DNA from 2 places in the Mucilaginibacter gynuensis genome. Region 2 is predicted to be linked to the other one. Evidence: riboswitches for the same ligand, from Rfam matches in the RefSeq annotation. Region 2 holds a riboswitch; the other holds the start of a gene.

Region 1 (3,424 bases), on a different contig from region 2:
GTTACCTGCCGATACAAACTGCTTTACTTTATCGATTATAAAAGTACCCAACAAGGTTGCTTGCAGGTTTGCCCTGCCCAGACGTAATTGTGTAGCAAGGGCGGTAAGCAAAGTGTTTCGGGTTGGGTAAGCAAAGTGATCCAGATCGGCATCGAGCTTGTTCCACTGGTAATCGGCAGATAAAACGAACTTCCAGTTATTGGTAACACGGTACTGGTTGGCGGCAGAAATGTATATTTCCTGCTGCTGAAAATTGTTCTCCAAAAGGCTTGTATCCGCTCTAATCACGGGCGGCGCTTCCGGATCGAGATAGCGCATGTTATCGTGCGCGTACTTGGCATTAAGCAGCAGGCTGTAATGCTTGCTGAATGCGTGGCGATAATTGCCCTGTACAAAAAAGTTATCGTCCCACTGGCGTTGGGTATAGTTGAATTTGTTGCCGATGATAGGACCTGGTAAACCACGTGCCGAATGGTAATAATAGGTTTTTGCCGACCATGTTGTACTGTCGGCAATCTTTCCGTTGAGGCCGCCTTCCAGTCGCAGGGCGTACACATCGGTATTGTTTCGTACCGCTGTAGTATCGTATACGCTGTTGGTTTCCCTGAACTTATAGCGTCCGTCAGCTTTGGTGAGTTCGGCGCTGATGTTGCTGCTTACGTTGTTATTCAGCTTTTGCTGCCATAGTATAGATGGATTAATCAACCCGAATGAGCCGCTTTTAAAACCTGCTTTCAGTTTGGTGTGCTCTCCCGCGTTGAATTGCGGCTGTTTAGATTGAATGTACAAAGCGCTGGCCGACGAGAAACCTTTTGCGGGTTGAAAAAGATTGCTGTTTTGGCCGTTGTAAAGGGAGATCTCATCAATATTTTCCAACGAAAACTTACCCAGATCAACCTGTCCGTTTTGGGCATTGCCTACCTGTACGCCATCATAAAATACTGCCGTGTGGTTGCTGCCCAAACTACGCACGTTAACAGTTTTTAAGCCACTGATGCCGCCGTAATCTTTTATCTGTACCCCGGTAAAAAAACGTATGGCATCACCTACTGAAAAACTGTTCAGGCGTTCTAATTGCCTGCCTTTAAGGGTTTGTAATGGTGTGGATGATGTGTTACGGTCATTTTTATTGGTACCGCGGATGTCAACTTGGTTGAGCAATCGGCCTTTGGTAGTGTCCCTGCGGATAGTATCAGTTACTGAGGTGTTTTGGGCCGATGCAAAAGGGGAAAACAATAGCATGCCCATTGTAAAAACAAGGGCGAAATATAAGCCAAAACTACAGTAAACGCGCTTCAACAGCGTGTTACGTACTGATAATTCCATTGTGTGTTGTGAGTTAATTACCCACAGCAAACCGAATTGGTACACCTAAAAATGAAATACACGAAAAGTATTCTCATTCCAGCTTCTATCCGCGAAAGCTATGAAATAGTAAAGCTTGAGGCAGGTATTCTGACTTGCTCCCCTTGTCCGTCTTCCCATGCGCGGCAGCACACAGTGACTTAAGAATGGACTTTGGTTGTATGGAGCTTACAGCTGCGGGACAGTTCCGGATTTACACCGGATTCCCTTTTAATCCGGGTACTGAAAATTGTACCGGGAACCAAAAGCGCTGCAAATCTACATAAATATTGGTGATTTTGTAATGCGATTATCGGTGGAGAAGGAAATCGCGAGGATATTATGACGAATTGACTCCGGTATTCCGGAGGGCATTAGGATTGTTTAACCCGCAACGATTTGATCAAGCCGCCCAATATATTAACCACACCAATTACTTGCCCTATCCCAAAAATGATCAGGGTGATTAGTGCTGTTTTAGTGATGAGATCCATCACAGAAAATAATTGCGCACTTTCTTCAAGTGAGAAAGATCGGTCTACCGGAGTATCGGGAAGCATTGTTTTTAAACATAATAGTATTAAAAATGCTATTACCGGCAATAGGGTGCTTGTTGTATGCGCCCATGTAAGTTTATTTGATAATGTTCTTTGGTTAACGATGAAGTATATAGTCCAGATTAAAAGCAGCACCACCGCCAATGTATAACAAAATGATGTTGTTGAAATGATGAAATAGGCATCATGCAGGTTCACATCAAAACTATCTTTTAAGGGCAAAAAGCTCGAAACCAAAAGAATTAATGCAACCAAAGCCAATAAATTATACGGTCTGTTTTTTATTTTAAAGATATTTATGCTGTTCATTTGATTGCTTCAGGTGTTCAGGTTTAAGCTTTATTTTATAAAGATAACGCCATTTCTGTAAAGATCAAGCGCCTCCTGTAATATGGCTTCGATGGTGGTTATTGGCAGATCCTGCTCCGCATCAAACAGCATGATCTTCATTCGCGAACGCTTTTCGATGATGAGTTCGGGATGTTCCAAACGCGTGCCTTCTACTATGCCTATATAAGGCTGCCCGTGCTTTTTGTGTACCCACAAGTAGCAAAACATTTTGCCCCTATAACAAAAGAAAGGCATCCCATACTTCCAGGCGGTGGTGATAAGCGGGTCTTGCTTTAGTACGATCTCTCGCAGGGCCAGTAAACACCCTTTTATGGGTTCGTCTTTTTGGAGATAGAAGTTGTCGGCTGCGTTTATCATGGCTAATTTAATGCAATATAAGTGTATTGGCACTAATCACAGTTCCGCAAAATAAGAAAGGGCAGTGATACTTCACCGCCCTTTCAAAATATTGATGTGTTAGTTTACTTTATCTCAAAAGTATACGTTCCGGCTTCTACCTTATATAGTTTGGTGTCGACAGCGAAATCGGTAGTGCTTACTACTTTGTTGCTCAGATAAACTTGCTGACCTGCTGTTACCGGGAAATAAATAGTAGCGGTTGAGTTTGCCGGTACTACAGCGGTATAGCTAACGCCCTTGCCTTTACGCCTCCACGATGAGGTGATCTTTCCGTAAGGACCTGTATGCGACGACTCATAGTTTTGCAGATTAGGCACAAAATGTGGTTTCAGCAATACGTTTTTGAAGCCCGGTTGTGTTTCATCAGGGAAGATACCGCCAATGCCTTTGTACAGCCACGCGCCAATTTCGCCGAACATGATGTGATTGAGCGATATATCATATTTCGATTTGATGTTCCAGTTTTCGTAAAGCGTAGTAGCGCCGTTAACAATCCACCATCCCCATGATGGAAAATCTTCCTGCGAAGCCACTTTATAAGCTACATCGGTATATCCGTTCTGTCCAAGCGCGTTCAGTATAGCCTTCGTTCCTAATAACCCCACATCCAAATGGAACTTGTCAAATTCCACACGTTTGGCCAGGTTGGCAGCCACCTGCGATTTTACGTCGGCAGGTACTAAGCCCCAATACAGAGGCACACTCAATTCGGTTTGTGTGCCTGCACCGTATAGGTTAGTGGTTGGGTTGAGGTATTTGGCGTTTACCGCGTT
Region 2 (3,424 bases):
GAACGTATGAAGTATGTGGAAGCCAAGGCCGAGAAGATATTGAACGAAAACCTGTTTCTTCGCCGCAACCTTGAGGCTTTTTCAACGCTGGGTAAACGCGAAAAAACAGTATTGAAACTGGTAGCTACCGGCAAATCATCACCCGAAATTGCCGATGAGCTATTTATATCGGCAGAAACCGTTCAAACTCATCGCCGTAATATTAAAATAAAACTGGGGATATCAAATGTAATGGAGTTTGCAGAATACGCGCGGGCTTTTGATTTAATATAAAAAAAGCATGAACGTATTAACGCCCATGCTTTTTGATATGATGATATTCTTTATTACGAGATCACTATAAATGTTTCTTCGCCCTCACCATTAATAGTGCGGGGTTCGTTATCGATATCCATATACTGTTTAAAGTTTTGTACATCGGTATTTACCATGTTCTTAAATACAGGGTTTAATACATGGGCTATACTTGCGCCAAAGCCGCCTGCCGGTGGTTGGTATGATATAACCACATCAACCAGTGTGCCGCCATCTTCAGTATCACGGAAACGAACCTTGCCTGCGTTATCAATAATTGAATCGGGCAACGAGCTCCAGCCGATCATATAACCCGGCTCATCTTTAACAATTTCAGCATCCCAGCTAACGCGGGCCACATTGGTTGGTAATTTCAACACCCAGTGCGAACGTTTGTCGTCCAGCACTTCAACACTTTCAAGGTGTTTCATAAATAGCGGCAGATTATCCAGCTTACGCCAAAAATCGTATACCTCATAACGAGGCTTGGCTACTGTAAACGATGAACGTATATTGATGTTCACGGCATCATCAGTAGTGGTTTTGCCAATTTTGGTATATAATTCGCAATGGCCTGTAACACCACGGGTTAACAGGTAGCCGCCTGCACCAATTTTCAAGATACTTGAAAATGGCGATTTAAATAGGTTTTTAAAACCCGAAAGACCCAGTTTTATACCACTTGCGATGGATATATATCGCTCGGGCCAGTTCAAATTTATAGGTTCATCGGTTGATGGGCCTTTGTAACGGTCGGTTACTGTTAGTGCTGTCGTTGTCATAATTTGTTACTTTAGGTAGTATATAATTAAAACAGCATACAAGGCGATGGGTTTTCTTTAAATGAAAATAATATAACCTTACTTATAAAGTAAAGCATATTGATAATCAATTATCCAATAAGCGGCGATGGTAGTTTATCTGCCCTAAGTGGTAGCCTAAATGCATAGCCAGGTGAACAAAAAAGTATTCGGTCGAAACGTCTTTTAAATGTATCTCGGCCGGATATTTTTCATTCAATTGCTCTTCCGAGATCATCTCGAAGGTATTCGCAATCATGATGATCGTTTGTTCTACCTTATCCACCAGTTCCGCGCGCGGCACATCTTTCAGCGCAAATTCATCCACACGGTTCCTCACATAACCCGTTTTGCCAAATTCCGCGCCTATGTAAGTGTTTAGGTTACCAACCAAATGCAAACAAAGGTTACCGGCAGTATTTAATATACTCTTTTCAATATACCATATCTTGTCCTCATTTTGGTAAGCCTCTATCTCTTGCTTTAGCTTTTCAAGGTCGCGGATGAACAATTTTTTCAGCGTGTCTTTTATCATATATCTATTATATGGCTTGTTTTAGTTAACTAATAACAATGCAAGATTGTTATTTTCTATCTTACTGTTGGTATTGCAATTTAAACTTTACGTGATTTTTAGTAAACAATATTGATTTACCAATGCATATTGTACTTTTACAAATGCTTTGGTTTTGGCATGCGCACATTTGCATGCTAAATTAAAAGGGAATACAGTGTAAATCTGTAACTGTCCCGCAGCTGTAAGCTCCGTTAAATTATTGCCCTGTTCAAATATGGTCACTGTTTGTAAGCAAACGGGAAGGCCGGGTAAAAGAGGAGCATAGTCAGAAGACCTGCCATAGCACAATACTTATTCGAAGCTTTCGGGGATTGAAGCTTGAATGCGCGTAGCGGCTTTTAAAGCCTGTACCTGCTATTTTTTATCCCCATAATAAATTTGTCGCCAATTGAAAAGCACGGTGTATATCTGTAAACAAATACGGTTATCTAAATGGGTAGCCCTGTTACTGGTATTGTACGGTGCCGATAGTTACGCGCAAACAGATACCACTAAAAATCTAAAGGAAGTAAAGATCAATTCATCCGCGGCGCCCAAAGTACAAACATTTAGCCCGGCGCAGCAGGTAACCGCTGCCGACTTTAAAAGGTACAGTGCCTTTAACGTTGCCGATGCCGTACGCAATTTTGCAGGAGTAAATGTGCGCGATTATGGGGGTATAGGCGGCTTAAAAACAGTATCGGTACGGAGCATGGGTGCTAATCACACTGCTGTGCTGTACGATGGCGTTCAACTTACCGATGCGCAAAACGGACAAATAGACCTCGGTAAATTCAACCTGAATAACGTACAGGAAATAGCCTTGTACAATGCCCAGCCACCTGAAATTTGCATGACTGCCCGCGCTTTCGCTTCGGCGAGTGTGTTGAGCATTAAAACGGTAAGACCAGGGTTATCTGTCGATAAACCCTACCAGGTACAGTTGGGATTAAAAGGAGGGAGTTTCGGGTTGATCAATCCTTACTTACAGTGGCAGCAGCGGATAAGTGATGACTGGTCGTTCATTGTTAACAGCTACTATCAAAAAGCCAACGGGCGTTATAAGTTTAAGGTTGATGATGATGCTTCAGATACTTTGGCAATTCGTAAAAACAGCGATATAGCCATACATCAAGTTGACGGCGCTTTGTATTGGGCAAAATCAGACAGCAACCGTTTCCATATCCAGTTCAATTATTATAATAGCGAACGCGGTTTGCCCGGCGCGTTTATCTATTACGTAAACAACTCGTATCAGCGTTTGCGTAACGAGGATGTATTTGTACAGGCGGGGTACGAGCGTGTTTTTACCAATGGCTTTCATTTGTTGTTAAACACAAAAGCTTCACGTGGTTATCAGCATTACCTCGATACTTCTTTTGTGAATACCAAAGGCGAGTTAAGCGAACACTACACGCAGCGTGAAATTTACCAGTCGGTATCATTAGCATACCGGATATTGCCGGAGTGGGAAGTTTCCTATTCCTCGGATGGATCTGTGGCCGATCTTAAATCGGACGTTTATGCCTATGCCTTTCCAACTCAATTGCAGTTATACAATGTATTGGCTACTGATGTAACGTTAGGTAAGTGGCATTTGCAGGGCAATGTGTTGCACCGCTACATCGGTCAATCGGTTAAGGAAGGCAAGGCTCCGCCATCGCGGTCGGCTTTTTTGCCAACGGTGATGTTATCGGTACAACCCTTTAATAAGCAAAACCTGCAATTGAGGGCATTTTATAAACGGATATTCCGTAACCCTACTTTCTCCGAA

The links. A riboswitch is a leader RNA that binds a small molecule or an ion and turns the genes downstream of it on or off. The one in region 2 is predicted to bind cobalamin.
Region 1: it holds a riboswitch for cobalamin, as region 2 does, so the genes downstream of both, ABD894_RS04490 (TonB-dependent receptor plug domain-containing protein) here and ABD894_RS01580 (TonB-dependent receptor plug domain-containing protein) in region 2, are expected to answer to the same signal.

The regions. Positions count from the first base shown of each region.
Region 1 is NZ_BAABFT010000002.1:280,324-283,747, reverse strand. It holds gene ABD894_RS04490 (TonB-dependent receptor plug domain-containing protein) at 1-1,326, opposite strand, end outside; cobalamin riboswitch at 1,429-1,626, opposite strand; gene ABD894_RS04485 (hypothetical protein) at 1,719-2,210, opposite strand; gene ABD894_RS04480 (DUF1801 domain-containing protein) at 2,241-2,609, opposite strand; gene ABD894_RS04475 (alpha-L-rhamnosidase) at 2,714-3,424, opposite strand, start outside.
Region 2 is NZ_BAABFT010000001.1:374,504-377,927, reverse strand. It holds gene ABD894_RS01595 (response regulator transcription factor) at 1-273, shown strand, start outside; gene ABD894_RS01590 (SRPBCC family protein) at 327-1,076, opposite strand; gene ABD894_RS01585 (DUF1572 family protein) at 1,183-1,629, opposite strand; cobalamin riboswitch at 1,762-1,967, shown strand; gene ABD894_RS01580 (TonB-dependent receptor plug domain-containing protein) at 2,060-3,424, shown strand, end outside.